2 regions of the Streptomyces sp. NPDC001717 genome follow, and region 1 is predicted to be linked to the other one. Evidence: riboswitches for the same ligand, from Rfam matches in the RefSeq annotation. Region 1 holds a riboswitch; the other holds the start of a gene.
The links. Region 1 has a riboswitch for glycine ahead of gcvT (glycine cleavage system aminomethyltransferase GcvT). Riboswitches for the same ligand answer to the same signal wherever they lie in the genome.
Positions count from the first base shown of each region.

Region 1 (7,355 bases):
CGCGGCTGATGGCCGCGTCGACCCAACCGCCGAAGTATCCGGCGATGATGCCGAAGACGGTGCCCAGCGAGACCGCCACGAAGGCGGACAGGAAGGCCACCAGCAGCGAGATCCGGGCGCCGTAGACGATCCGGCTGAAGACGTCGCGGCCGTTGACCGGCTCGATGCCCAGCAGGAAGTCGCCGTTCATGCCGCCCCAGTCGCCGGCCGGCAGGCCGAGCAACGGGTCCAGCAGGTCCTCGTGCAGCTCCTCCGGCGGGTGGCCGAAGGCCTTGACGATCAGCGGCGCGAAGATCGCGACGAGGATCAGCAGGAGCACGACGACACCGCCGGCCAGGGCGACCTTGTCGCGCTTGAGGCGCAGCCAGGCGATCCGCCACGGCGAGCGCCCCTCGATCGCCTTCTGCGGAACTTCCGGGGCGGCCACGGCTGCGGGCTCGGCCGCGCTGGTGTCGTGCAGTGGTGCCGTCATCGTGGTGGGGACCCCTCTCGGCCGACTGTGGCCGGCCCATGCCCGCCGCTGTGGCGGCTTGGTTCTATCGGCGTCGCTGATGGTGCGATTGGCGCGAAATGCGCCTGAAGTGCACGTGAAGAGCTGGTGGTTGCGGGACTGACCTGCCTTCGGTGGGGGGAGTCTTCAACGGCGTCTCGATCGGCCGCCAGACCCGTCGGGGATGTGATGCGCAACCGTGATCTGCGGCTACACCTTCCGTTATCCGAACGGCAAGGTCTGTTGAGCGGTGAAACTCCGCCCCTTCGGCGCGGAACGGACATCCCGCCCAACTGCCATTTCAGGCCGGGATCTTGGGCCGATTCGGCCGATATGGCGAAGGCCGCACCGATGGGATCGGTGCGGCCTTCGAGACGGATGTCTCAATATGCGGATATCCGGAGTCGGGGTGCGAACCCGTCAGTAGGCGGGTGCCTGGCCCTCGCGGTCGTAGAAGGGGCGGGTCTGCGCGCGCAGCCACATCGCGACGGGATCGTGCTCGTCCGCAAGCGCCACCGTGCACACGGGTACGCCCTCGGGCACGACGCCGACCGACTGGCGCATCATCTCCCGTACGGACTCCAGCGCGGGCGCGGAGGCGTCGTACAGGTCGAGACCCACCGCCAGGTACGGGGATCCGAGCGCGGGCTGGACCCAGGCGCGGCGCAGCGAGCGGACGGCGGGCGTCCGGTGGGCGTGCTGGGTCAGCAGCCCGTAGAACTGGGGCAACTCGATCGCGGGCTCGGACAGCCTCAGCGGGCCGGCCGGCATCCGGTCGAGGCCGGTCGCGATGCGGCGCAGGTCCGCCCACGGGATGCCGACGCCGCCGCCCTGGGCGTGCGGATTGAGCCACAGCCCCCAGCGGTCGGGGTAGAGCGCGCGGGCGATGTCCCGGCCGGTGACGACCTCGTAGCCCCGGCCCCAGCCGCTGGCGGCCAGTTCCTGCGGGGAGGTCACGCAGGGCGCGTAACCCAGTCCCTCGACCTCCATGCCGCCGTACTGGGCGTCCGGTGAGCCCGGCTGCCCCTGCCACAGCAGCATCCACAGCCGGCCCTCGGCGAGGGCGTGCAGGAGCGACTCGTAGCTTTCATAGCGCCCGGGAGTCACCTGGCGCAGCATGTGCTCGACCTGCCCGGCCGCGGCCGTGCCTGACGCACTCACCCGGTACCCCTCTTCGTCTCTTCTTCCGCCCGACGTCAACGCGAGAACAGCTTAAGCCGCCCTACGGGAGGTAGAAGGGGCGTACGCGCTCACGAATCCAGTCCGTGACCGGGTCCTCGGCGGCGTCCAGCAGGATCAACTGCACCGGCCAGGGCGGCGGTACGCGGGTCAGGGCCCGGCCGAGGGCGTCCATCGGGACGTTTCGGGTCTCGGGCTCCCATCCCACCAGTCGGACACCGATGAACAGTTGCGGCTCGCCCCCCTCGATGCTCGCGAGGCAGCGGTAGGCGGCGGAAACCACGCCGGCGGCCCGGAACTCCTCCGCGGCGGCGGCCAGGAAGTCCACCGGGTCCTCCTGCCAGTCGGGCTCGTAGAGCCGGACGCGGCCACCGGCGGCGGGGCCGTCGAGGGGGGTCCGGCCGCTGCGGCAGAGCTCCGCGACGGCGGGCGGGGGGAGGGGGACGCCGACGGCGCCCTCGGGGTTGAGCGCGATGCCGAGCTGCGGGGGCAGGCCGCGGGCGAACTCGACGGCGGGGGCCACGGTGAAGTCCATGCCGGGGCCGACGCAGGCGAGGAACTGGGCCTCGGAGCTGTAGACGGGGACGTACGCGGCGCCGCCGATGTCCATGGTGGGGAGGGTCAGGCCCTCGGCGCCGCCCTGCTCGGCGCCGGCGCCGGCGGGCAGTGGCACCCAGACCTGGCTCCGTCCGAGCACCTCCAGGATCCGCCCGCCCGCGTCCGGCTGCCCGAGCGCCGCCCCGAGCACCTGCTCCAGCTCATTCCCCGGCCAGCCGCCGCCGCTGTGCATGTACGTGCCTCCGTGATCCCGCGAGTTGTCGCCCCGCAGGGTACCGGCCCCCACCGACACCCCTCCTCCGGGGCCCGCTTCCCACCCGTCCGCGGCTCCACGCCCGGGGCTCCGCCGGGCCCGCTCCCCACCCGTCCGCGGCTCCGCCCCGGCTCCCCGCTCCTCGATCGCCGGGGGGCTGTTCGCCTCCGGCGGCGCCTCAAACGCCGGCGGGGCTGGTGGTGGCTGCCGCCGCTCGCCGGGTGCGGCCTCATGACCCAGGGCCGGCTCCACCTCGCCGGGTGGGAATCCCAGCCCCGCCGGCGTTCGAGGAGCGGGGTCCGGGGCGGAGCCCCGGCGGCGCCGCCCCCGCGACCGGCGGAGCCCGGCGGCTACGGGTGGAACGCGATGCGCGTCACCGCGGCGGCGGAGCGGCGGTCCAGGAGGGTGGCCGAAGCGCACCCCGCCGGCGGCCGCCCGGCCTCCGCTTCGCGCAGGAGGCGCCCCACCGCACCCCGGTGGCGGGCGAAGGCGTACGCCGACACCCCCCGCCCCCGGGCCCGCTGGCCCGACAGCGCCTCCTCGGGGCTGGTGTCCAGCAGGAGCAGGTGCAGTGCGCGCCCGCGCCGCCGCGCCGCCGCCGCGAGCAGCCCCCGCACCCAGCTCTGCGTACCGCAGTCGTGGACCACGACGGAGCGCCCGGAGCGCAGCCGGCGCCACAGCCCCCAGTAGTGCGCGGCCCGCACCAGCGGCCGGTAGACCGCGTACGGCAGCGCCCCCGGCATCCGGCGCTCCCAGCGCTCGCGGGTGTCCTGGGAGTCGACGGCGCCGCCCTCCGCACCGTCCTCGGCCGCCGCCCGCTTGATCAGCGTGCTCTTGCCGCCCCCCGGCAGGCCGGAGACGACCACGATGTCGCCCTCGGCGAAGCGCAGCCGCTGCGGGCCCCGCACGCCCGGGCCGCGCAGGTCCCGTACGGGCCCGGCCTCGTGCCCGCGCGCCCGCGCCGGCGCACCGGCCCGCTGCGTCGGCACCGCGCCCACGGCCCCCGCGGCCGCCGCCGCACCCACGAATCTCCGCACAGTGCTCGCCTCCCCCGAATCGGGTCACCAGGACCCTTCCCCACTGAGTGTAAAGAGACGGTAATCCGGCGGCTTCGGTTCCGGTCCACGTTCCGGTCCGCGTTGCCGTACTCGACCCCGTCCACCCCCTGGACACCCGCACGATCTTTCGGGCCCACCCACCCGATCACCACCATGGCGTGCAATGATGTGCGCCATCTGGACCAACCGCATCACCAACTGCATACCGGCCGCTTGAATCCGCGCGGGAGAGTCCCGGCACGCCGCAAGGCGGTGCGTGGGCGCCGAAGGAGCAAGAACCTCCCTTGAATCTCTCAGGCCCCGTACCGCGTGGATGAGGCAGATCTGAAAAGCGAGCTGCTCGGCAGCTCCACCCAAGGTGCAAGCCGGAGATCCCTGACGCGTCAGGGACTCTCGGCGAACCTCTCAGGTTCCGATGACAGATGGGGAGGACCCCTCCTCGTCATGTCATGCCCTGGGACCCGGGAGCCACACCCATGAGCACTGCCCCCCGCCTGACCGCCCTCGATGCGCTGCACCGTTCCCTCGGTGCGACCATGACCGACTTCGCGGGCTGGGACATGCCCCTGCGGTACGCCAGCGAGCGCGACGAGCACAACGCCGTCCGCACCAAGGCCGGTCTCTTCGACCTCTCCCACATGGGCGAGATCACCCTGACCGGCCCGGAGGCCGTCAAGGCCCTGGACTACGCGCTGGTCGGCAACATCTCCACCGTCGGCGTCGGCCGCGCCCGCTACACGCACATCTGCCGGGAAGACGGCGGCATCGTCGACGACCTGATCGTCTACCGCCTCGGCGAGACCGAGTACATGGTCGTCGCGAACGCCTCCAACGCCCAGGTGGTGCTGGACGCGCTCACCGAGCGCGCCGCCGGCTTCGACACCGAGGTCCGCGACGACCGTGACGCGTACGCGCTGATCGCGGTGCAGGGCCCGGAGTCCCCCGGCATCCTCGCCTCCCTCACCGACGCCGACCTGGACGGGCTGAAGTACTACGCCGGCCTGCCGGGCACCGTGGCCGGCGTGCCCGCGCTGATCGCGCGTACGGGCTACACGGGCGAGGACGGCTTCGAGCTGTTCGTCTCCCCCGAGCACGCCGTGGAGCTGTGGCAGGCGCTGACCAAGGCCGGCGAGGGCGTCGGCCTGGTCCCGGCCGGCCTGTCCTGCCGCGACACCCTGCGCCTGGAGGCGGGCATGCCGCTGTACGGGCACGAGCTGACCACCTCGCTCACCCCGTTCGACGCGGGTCTGGGCCGGGTCGTGAAGTTCGAGAAGGAGGGCGACTTCGTCGGCCGCGCCGCCCTGGAGGCCGCCGCGGAGCGCGCCGCCACGAACCCGCCGCGCAAGCTGGTCGGCCTGGTCGCCGAGGGCCGCCGCGTTCCGCGCGCCGGCTTCCCGGTCGTCGCCGACGGCCAGGTGATCGGCGAGGTCACCTCGGGCGCCCCGTCCCCGACCCTGGGCAAGCCGATCGCGATGGCGTACGTCGACGCGGCGCACGCCGCGCCCGGCACCTCCGGCGTCGGCGTCGACATTCGCGGTACGCATGAGCCGTACGAGGTCGTCGCTCTGCCGTTCTACAAGCGGCAGAAGTAGTCCTTGTAGTCAGGCCTGCCGCCCGGGTGCCCCGTGCGGCGATGTAGCAGTACCCAAGACCACCGTTCGTTTCCACCCCCGCGCATCCAGGAGAATCAGGCCATGAGCACCCCCCAGCAGCTGCGTTACACCAAGGAGCACGAGTGGCTGTCGGACGTCGCCGACGGCGTCGCGACGGTCGGCATCACCGAGTTCGCGGCCAACGCGCTCGGTGACGTCGTCTACGCCCAGCTCCCCGCGGTCGGCGACACCGTCACCGAGGGCGAGACCTGTGGCGAGCTGGAGTCGACGAAGTCGGTCAGCGACCTGTACTCCCCCGTCTCCGGTGAGGTCGTCGAGGCCAACCAGGACGTCGTCGACGACCCGTCCCTGGTGAACTCCGCCCCCTTCGAGGGCGGCTGGCTGTTCAAGGTGCGCATCTCGGAGGAGCCCAAGGACGTGCTCTCCGCCGACGAGTACACCGCACTCACCGCCGGTAACTGACCCCAGGGGATCCTGATGTCCGTACTGAACACCCCTCTTCACGAACTCGACCCCGACGTCGCCGCAGCCGTCGACGCCGAGCTCGTGCGCCAGCAGTCCACCCTCGAAATGATCGCGTCGGAGAACTTCGCTCCGGTCGCCGTCATGGAGGCCCAGGGCTCCGTCCTGACCAACAAGTACGCCGAGGGCTACCCCGGCCGCCGTTACTACGGCGGCTGCGAGCACGTCGACGTCGTCGAGCAGATCGCCATCGACCGGATCAAGGCGCTGTTCGGCGCCGAGGCCGCGAACGTGCAGCCGCACTCCGGTGCGCAGGCGAACGCCGCCGCGATGTTCGCGCTGCTGAAGCCGGGCGACACGATCATGGGCCTGAACCTGGCCCACGGCGGTCACCTGACCCACGGCATGAAGATCAACTTCTCCGGCAAGCTCTACAACGTGGTCCCGTACCACGTCGGCGAGGACGGCCAGGTCGACATGGCCGAGGTCGAGCGCCTCGCCAAGGAGTCCAAGCCGCAGCTGATCGTCGCCGGCTGGTCCGCCTACCCGCGTCAGCTGGACTTCGCCGCCTTCCGCCGCATCGCGGACGAGGTCGGCGCGTACCTGATGGTCGACATGGCGCACTTCGCCGGTCTGGTCGCCGCGGGCCTGCACCCGAACCCGGTGCCGCACGCCCACGTCGTCACCACCACCACGCACAAGACCCTCGGCGGTCCGCGCGGCGGTGTCATCCTGTCGACGCAGGAGCTGGCCAAGAAGATCAACTCCGCGGTCTTCCCGGGTCAGCAGGGCGGTCCGCTGGAGCACGTGATCGCGGCCAAGGCCGTCTCCTTCAAGGTCGCGGCCTCGCCCGAGTTCAAGGAGCGCCAGGAGCGCACCCTGGAGGGCGCGAAGATCCTCGCCGCCCGTCTGGTCCAGGACGACGTCAAGGCCGTGGGCGTGGACGTCCTCACCGGCGGCACCGACGTGCACCTGGTCCTGGTCGACCTGCGCAACTCCGAGCTGGACGGCCAGCAGGCCGAGGACCGCCTCCACGAGGTCGGCATCACGGTCAACCGCAACGCCATCCCGAACGACCCGCGGCCGCCGATGGTCACCTCGGGTCTGCGGATCGGTACGCCGGCCCTGGCCACCCGCGGTTTCGACGCCGAGGCGTTCACCGAGGTCGCCGAGATCATCGCGCAGGCCCTGAAGCCGGAGTACGACGCGGCGGACCTCAAGGCGCGCGTCTCCGCGCTCGCCGCGAAGTTCCCGCTGTACCCGTCGCTCTAGGCAACGGCCTGAAGGGGCCCGGCCTTGGTTTCCACAGGGTCGGGCCCTTCTCATGACCAAAGCCCCAGGCGGATGCGGCCCATTGCCACTGAATCCACCAAAAAATGGCACATAGGGTCCGAATAAGAGCAGTACGACATCCCCTGGCAGGACGGAACGCACCTCATGGACATGAGCGCAGCCGACAAGAAGGGACTCGGCCTCTTCGCGCTGGTCATGATCGGCATAGGCTCGATCTTCGGATCGGGCTGGCTCTTCGGCGCCGGTACGGCCGCCCAGGTGGCCGGCCCCGCGGCGCTCGTGGCCTGGGTCATCGGCGCGGTCTTCATCGGCATGATCGCCATGTCCTACGCGGAGGTGGGCGCCGCCTACCCGATCCCCGGCGGCATGGCCCGCTACGGATCGATCTCGCACGGCCCGGTGCTCGGCTTCATCACGGGCTGGGCGGTGTGGATCGCGGTCGCCTCGCT
Region 1 is NZ_JBIAUK010000012.1:50,025-57,379, forward strand. Features, by position in the region: gene ACFYZL_RS20530 (ABC transporter permease) at 1-472, opposite strand, end outside; gene ACFYZL_RS20535 (enhanced serine sensitivity protein SseB C-terminal domain-containing protein) at 911-1,651, opposite strand; gene ACFYZL_RS20540 (enhanced serine sensitivity protein SseB) at 1,713-2,459, opposite strand; gene ACFYZL_RS20545 (AAA family ATPase) at 2,831-3,517, opposite strand; glycine riboswitch at 3,753-3,856, shown strand; gene gcvT (glycine cleavage system aminomethyltransferase GcvT) at 4,015-5,130, shown strand; gene gcvH (glycine cleavage system protein GcvH) at 5,233-5,613, shown strand; gene glyA (serine hydroxymethyltransferase) at 5,629-6,885, shown strand; gene ACFYZL_RS20565 (APC family permease) at 7,051-7,355, shown strand, end outside.

Region 2 (7,355 bases), on a different contig from region 1:
CGCCGATGTCGGTGCGGACCCTGCCGGGCGTGGGGCCGGCCACCGGGGAGCACCTGCGGCGGGCCGGGATCACCACCGTGGGGGAGCTCGCGGAGGCCGGTGAGGACGAGCTGGTCCGGATGGTCGGGCGGGCGCACGGCGTGGGCCTGTACCGGATGGCGCTGGGACTGGACGACCGGCCGGTGGTCGCCGAGCGGGACGCCAAGTCGGTCTCGGTCGAGGACACCTTCGACGTGGACCTGCACGACCGGGTCCGGATCCGGGGCGAGGTGCAGCGGCTGGCGGACCGGTGCGTGCGGAGGCTGCGCGAATCCGGGCACTCCGGGCGCACGATCGTGCTGAAGGTGCGCCGGTACGACTTCTCGACGCTGACGCGCTCCGAGACGCTGCGGGGCCCGACGGACGACCCCGGAGTGGTGCGGGAGGCGGCCGCGCGGCTCCTGGAGGGTGTGGACACCACCGGCGGGGTGCGGCTGCTGGGGGTGGGCGTGACGGGGCTGGCGGACTACACGCAGGAGGACCTCTTCGCGCAGGCGGCGGAGGCGGCGGAGGCGGCGGAATCGGCCGAGGGGGCCGAGGAGGCTGCCGAGCCGCTCGGGGAGGCCGAGCCGGCCGCCGGGTCCGAGGCGTCCTTGGACCCGTGGTCCGCCGCCCCCGGGGCGGAGCCCGAGCCGGCTGTGGAGCGGCGGTGGATGGCCGGGCTGGACGTGCTCCATTCGGTGTACGGGCCGGGGTGGGTCCAGGGCAGCGGGGTCGGGCGGGTGACCGTGCGGTTCGAGCAGCCCGGTTCGCCGCCGGGCCGAGTTCGGACCTTCCGGGTGGACGACCCGGAACTGGAGCCGTCCGACCCGCTGCCGCTGGTGGGGGCGACGGACGCGGGCACCTGAGGGGTGCCGCGAGGTGGGTCGGCCGGGGGCCTGCGCCGCCCCGCCCGGTGCGCGGCCGGATAGGGCGCACAGGGCGTCGTACGGCCCGCGTACGGGTGCCCTGCGGGGGATCGGCCGTGGAGGGGGCAGCGGTGGGACGGGGCGGCTTGGTGCCGGGCCTGCGGGCGCCGCGCCACCGCGGCCCGCACACGGCCCCGGCGCGCCGGCTTGCCGGGGGCGCGTCGCCCCGGAGACGGGCGCCCGCGGCGCCTGACGGTCCGCGTGCCGCCGCCCCGGGTTCGGCCGGCCGGGGCGGCTTGGCGGCGGGCCCGCGCGGGCACGCTCGGGCCGGCCCCGGCCGCGGCCCCCTGGCGGGTGCCGTGCGGGGGCGGCCGTGGCCCTTAGGGTCCGTTGCGGCTCGACGCGCGTGGGGGCCGGGCGGGGGCCGCCTGGCGTGGGCCGCGGCACCGGAGGCCGGTGGTGTGGCGGGGGCGGTCAGTCGTCGTCGCCCGCCAGCCGGCCGAAGTCGCGGTGGAAGTCCGTGGGGAGCGTCACGTCCAGGCCGTAGTGGTGGTAGAGCTGGAGCTCCTGTTCCGGGGAGAGGTGGCGGCCTACGCCGAAGTCGGGGGCGTCCTTGATCAGGGAGCGGTCGAACGGCACCCGTAGGGCGTCGTCCACCAGCTCGCTCGGCTCCAGCGGAACGAACGCGTCCCGGCTGAACAGGCCCGTACGCACTGCGGCCCACTCCGGGACGCCTGTGGCATCGTCGAGGTAGACCTCGTCCACGGTGCCGATCTTGGTGCCATTGCGGTCGAACGCCTTGCGGCCGATCAGGCTGCGCGGATCGATGTCGGTCTGCACGGTCCCTCCAAATGGTCGCAACTCCTCCGTAATGACTACAGAAGTGCATATCCCAAGAAGAGGCCACTCGGGGAGGGTCCGGATCCTCGCTGGTAGGCTGGGTGCTGGCTGTCGACCCTGTGCGGGAGAGTCCTCCGAGTGAGAACGACGGAGGCGCCGAAGGAGCAAATCCTCCCCGGAATCTCTCAGGCATACGTACCGCACGGACGAGGCCACTCTGGAAAGCAGGGGCGGGTACCGGGCGCGCAGTGCCGGTTCCCCTCCTCACCGACGGTGAAAGCCGGTGGCTCGAGCGACCCTCCAGCGACCGGTGAAACTCTCAGGTTGAGATGACAGAGGGGGAGGCCGTCCGGGTGCCCGCGCCGTGGTGCCCCTCGCAGGTCGTACGACCAGGAGGCCTCCGTACAATGACCGCCAACCGCATTCCGCTCTCCCAGCTGGAGCGAGGCATCCCCTTCGAGCAGCGCCACATCGGTCCGGACGCCGAGGCGCAGGCGAAGATGCTCGCTCAGGTGGGCTACGGCTCGCTGGACGAACTGACCGCCGCCGCGGTGCCGGACGTCATCAAGACCGCCGAGGCGCTGAACCTGCCCGAGGCGCGGACCGAGGCCGAGGTGCTGGCCGAGCTGCGTTCGCTCGCCGACCGCAACCAGGTCCTGTCGTCGATGATCGGTCTCGGTTACTACGGGACCTTCACGCCTCCGGTGATCCTCCGCAACGTCATGGAGAACCCGGCCTGGTACACGGCCTACACGCCGTACCAGCCGGAGATCTCCCAGGGCCGCCTCGAAGCGCTCCTGAACTTCCAGACCCTCGTCGCGGACCTCACCGGCCTGCCGACCTCGGGTGCGTCGCTGCTCGACGAGGGCACCGCGGCCGCCGAGGCCATGTCGCTCGCCCGCCGCGTGGGCAAGGTCAAGGGCGGCGTCTTCCTGATCGACGCCGACGCCCTGCCGCAGACCATCGCGGTGATCGAGACCCGCGCCGAGCCGACGGGCGTCGAGGTCGTCGTCGCGGACCTCTCGAACGGCATCCCCGCCGAGATCGCCGAGCGCGGTGTCTTCGGCGTGCTGCTCCAGTACCCGGGTGCCTCCGGCGCCGTACGGGAGATCAAGTCGGTCATCGACCAGGCGCACGAACTCGGTGCGATCGTCACCGTCTCGGCCGACCTGCTCGCCCTGACCCTGCTGACCTCCCCGGGCGAGCTGGGCGCGGACATCGCCGTCGGCACCACGCAGCGCTTCGGCGTCCCCATGGGCTTCGGCGGACCGCACGCCGGGTACATGGCCGTCCAGGCCAAGCACGCCCGCTCCCTGCCGGGCCGCCTCGTCGGCGTCTCCGTGGACGCAGACGGCAACAAGGCGTACCGCCTGGCCCTCCAGACCCGCGAGCAGCACATCCGCCGCGAGAAGGCCACCAGCAACATCTGTACCGCGCAGGTGCTGCTCGCCGTCATGGCCGCCATGTACGCCGTCTACCACGGCCCGGACGGCCTGCAGACGATCGCCCGCCGCACCCACCGCTACGCGACCCTGCTCGCCGCGGGTCTGACGGCCGGCGGCGTGGAGATCGTGCACGGCGCGTACTTCGACACGATCACCGCCCGCGTCCCGGGCCGTGCCGCCGAGGTCGTCGCCGCCGCCCGCAAGGGCGGGGTCAACCTGCACCAGGTCGACGCGGACCAGGTCTCCATGGCCTGTGACGAGACCACCCTGCGCGCCGACATCGAGGCCGTCTGGGCCGCCTTCGGCGTCAGCGCCGACATCGAGGCGCTGGACGAGACCGTCGCGGACACCCTCCCCGAGGGTCTGCTGCGCTCGGACGCCTTCCTGACGCACCCGGTCTTCCACCAGCACCGTTCCGAGACCGCGATGCTGCGCTACCTGCGCAAGCTCTCGGACAAGGACTACGCGCTGGACCGCGGCATGATCCCGCTGGGCTCCTGCACCATGAAGCTCAACGCGACCACCGAGATGGAGCCGGTGACCTGGCCCGAATTCGGTCAGCTGCACCCCTTCGCCCCGGTGGAGCAGGCCGAGGGCTACCTCACGCTCATCAACGAGCTGGAGGAACGTCTCTCCGAGGTCACCGGCTACGACAAGGTCTCCATCCAGCCGAACGCCGGCTCGCAGGGTGAGCTCGCCGGTCTGCTGGCCGTGCGCGCCTACCACCGCGCGAACGGCGACGAGCAGCGCACCATCTGCCTCATCCCGTCCTCCGCGCACGGCACCAACGCCGCCAGCGCCGTGATGGCCGGCATGAAGGTCGTCGTCGTCAAGACCGCCGACGACGGCGAGGTGGACGCGGACGACCTGCGCGCCAAGATCGAGCAGTACCGCGACGAGCTCTCCGTGCTGATGATCACCTACCCGTCCACGCACGGTGTGTTCGAGGAGCACGTCGCCGACATCTGCGCCCAGGTGCACGAGGCCGGCGGCCAGGTCTACGTGGACGGCGCGAACCTCAACGCCCTGGTGGGTCTGGCCAAGCCGGGTCACTTCGGCGGCGACGTCTCGCACCTGAACCTGCACAAGACCTTCTGCATCCCGCACGGCGGCGGCGGTCCGGGCGTCGGCCCGGTCGGTGTCCGGGCGCACCTCGCCCCGTACCTCCCGAACCACCCGCTGCAGCCGACCGCCGGTCCGGAGACGGGCGTCGGCCCGATCTCGGCCGCGCCGTGGGGCTCCGCCGGCATCCTGCCGATCTCCTGGTCGTACGTCCGCCTCATGGGCGGCGAGGGCCTCAAGCGCGCCACCCAGGTCGCGGTGCTCGGCGCCAACTACATCGCCAAGCGCCTGGAGCCGCACTACCCGGTGCTCTACACCGGCCCGGGCGACCTGGTCGCGCACGAGTGCATCATCGACCTGCGTCCGCTGTCGAAGGAGACGGGCGTGAGCGTCGACGACATCGCCAAGCGCCTGATCGACTACGGCTTCCACGCGCCGACGATGTCCTTCCCGGTCGCGGGCACGCTGATGATCGAGCCGACGGAGTCCGAGGACCTCGCGGAGATCGACCGCTTCTGCGACGCGATGATCGCCATCCGCGGCGAGATCGAGAAGGTCGCCTCCGGCGAGTGGCCGCTGGAGGACAACCCGCTGGCCAACTCCCCGCACACCGCGGCGGCGCTGGGCGGCGAGTGGAACCACCCGTACACCCGTGACGAGGCCGTGTTCCCGGGCGGGGTCACGGCCGCCGAGAAGTACTGGCCGCCGGTGCGCCGCATCGACGGTGCGTTCGGTGACCGGAACCTGGTGTGCTCCTGCCCGCCGCTGGACGAGTACGACAACTGATCGATGACGAAGGGGCCGATCCGGGAGGTTCTCCCGGGCCGGCCCCTTCGTCGTTCACGATCCGTCCTATGCGACCGCGAGCGGCCGGTGCGGGGCGATGATCTGGCCGTCCGGGAGCAGCTCCCCGGTGTCCTCGAAGAGCAGGACGCCGTTGCACAGCAGGCTCCAGCCCTGCTCCGGGTGGTTGGCCACGGGGCGGGCCGCCTCCCGGTCGGCGGATTCGGCTGACGGGCAGGCTGGCTGGTGCTGGCACATGGATGCGTTCTTTCGCTGCGACGTGGTCTGTGTGCTACGGCTCGATGCGTGATTCATGGCCGTCCCCCTGGATCATCCCCGCACCCGCGGGGAGCGTGTCCTCAGTCTTCCCCCAGGACAGCCGCTTCGCAGGGATTTCCCGCCGGCTGTCCTCACAGATTGATGACGCATCACTCGTGCGGGCGGTTCAGGCCAACTCCCCTGTCATTTCGGATGGTTCGACGGTGGCCCGGGCGGACTAACCCGAATGGGCCAATCGGGTCAGGCGGCCGGAGCGGCCAGCGAAGGCGGGACCGGTGGCGTCGCCGGGGTGAGCCGGTGGGTCAGCACGGGCAGCAGTTCGGAGACCGGATGCGGCCGGTACGCGGCGATGCCGGGCGGGGCCGGAGCCAGGGGCACCAGCAGGTCCTCGCCCGCGGGCAGGCCGGCGGAGGCGTCGGCGCCGACGGCCCCGTGCAGCCACAGCGTCAGCATGTACAGCTCCGGTACGGACAGCAGACGCGGCTGGTAGCCCTTGCCGAGCGACTCCGCCTGGCGCAGCGCGCGTTCGGTGGCCGCGACGTAGGGGCCCTCGAAGAAGTGGGAGAAGGTCCAGCCGTCCGGGGTCAGCCGGGTGTCGGCCGCGGCGACGAACCGGTCGCCGCTGCGGATGAGGAACCGCCAGCCGGTGAGCCGGGTGCGCGGCGGCCTGCCGCCGGCCGCCAGATTGGACATGCCGAGCCGGTCGAGGACGTGGACCGGCAGGGGGAGTTCGGCGGTCATCGGCCCTTGGAGCGCGCGCAGGGCGGGAGTGTGCGCCTCGTTGACCGCGGTGGGGGAACCGAGAGCCGCGAGGACACTGCGCAGGGCGGACGCGGGAGCCGGAGGGACGTGCAGCGGCATGGTGGGTCGCCTCTCACTTGGGAGACCTGTGGAAGGGGGAGGTGCGGACGGCGCTGTCGCATTCTGGGGCCAGAGGGGGGCTGAGGGGCAATGGCCGCGCGCCAACTCTCTGCCTCGTTTGCGGAGTTTATACGACATGTGTTCACGCAGTGTTTCGGCTAGCTGTCCCGCCTATTGCCGACAAGGCGCTTACCGGTCCCGCTGACATGGCATTCATGCCGGATGGGCGCGAACACGTCGCGCTGACCTCGGAGGTTACCGGACGGGGGCCCGGCTGAAAAGCGTCGGTTATCCGGAACAGGCAAAGGCGAGGGGGAATTTGCACAAGTCGGCTTGCCAGGTGAATGTGCCGGAGCGCCCTTCGGCCAAACCGGCGCGCGCTCCGCGCAGTGCACGCCCCCCGGGCGTTATGGATCACGCTGCCGGGGCATCATCGACCGTAACGCGCGCCTGGGTGCCCAGGGCCAGGCCCAGTCGAGGAGGGACGCTTCGATGGGGGAGAAGGTCGTGGCAGGCGGATTCGACCTGTCCGATCGGCAGAGGTATCGAAGGAAGCTCCACGAGTGTCTGGAGGGACTGGAGCGACTTCTGGCGGAGGGGAGGTTCGATCGCCCGAAGAACATGATGGGACTGGAGATCGAGTTGAATCTCGCCGGTGCCGACGGGCTGCCGAGAATGGTGAATGCGGAGGTGCTGGAGCGGATTGCGAGCACGGATTTCCAGACCGAACTGGGAATGTTCAACCTGGAGGTGAACGTCCTTCCGCACAGGCTCGGCGGCCGCGTATTCGACCGGCTCGCCGAGGAACTCGGTGCGGGGCTGGGCTACGCCCACCGGCAGGCCGCGGAGATCGACGCCGGGGTGGTGATGATCGGCATTCTGCCGACGATCTCGCGCGGTGACCTGGTCGCCGCCAACCTGTCTGCGGTGGACCGGTACTCGCTGCTGAACGAGCAGATCCTGATGATGCGCGGCGAGGACTTCACGCTCGACATCGAGGGTGTCGAGCGGCTGACCTGGACCTCCGGGTCGATCGTGCCCGAGGCCGCCTGCACCTCCGTACAACTGCACCTCCAGGTCACGCCGGCCCGGTTCTCGGACGTGTGGAACGCCGCGCAGGCGGTGGCGGCCGTCCAGATAGCCGTCGGCGCGAACTCTCCCTTCCTGTTCGGGCGCGAGCTGTGGCGGGAGTCGCGGC
Region 2 is NZ_JBIAUK010000013.1:201,035-208,389, reverse strand. Features, by position in the region: gene ACFYZL_RS22285 (DNA polymerase IV) at 1-887, shown strand, start outside; gene ACFYZL_RS22280 (PRC-barrel domain-containing protein) at 1,362-1,727, opposite strand; glycine riboswitch at 1,840-1,938, shown strand; gene gcvP (aminomethyl-transferring glycine dehydrogenase) at 2,135-5,020, shown strand; gene ACFYZL_RS22270 (DUF5999 family protein) at 5,087-5,275, opposite strand; gene ACFYZL_RS22265 (hypothetical protein) at 5,537-6,157, opposite strand; gene ACFYZL_RS22260 (glutamate-cysteine ligase family protein) at 6,650-7,355, shown strand, end outside.
Region 2: it holds a riboswitch for glycine, as region 1 does, so the genes downstream of both, gcvP (aminomethyl-transferring glycine dehydrogenase) here and gcvT (glycine cleavage system aminomethyltransferase GcvT) in region 1, are expected to answer to the same signal.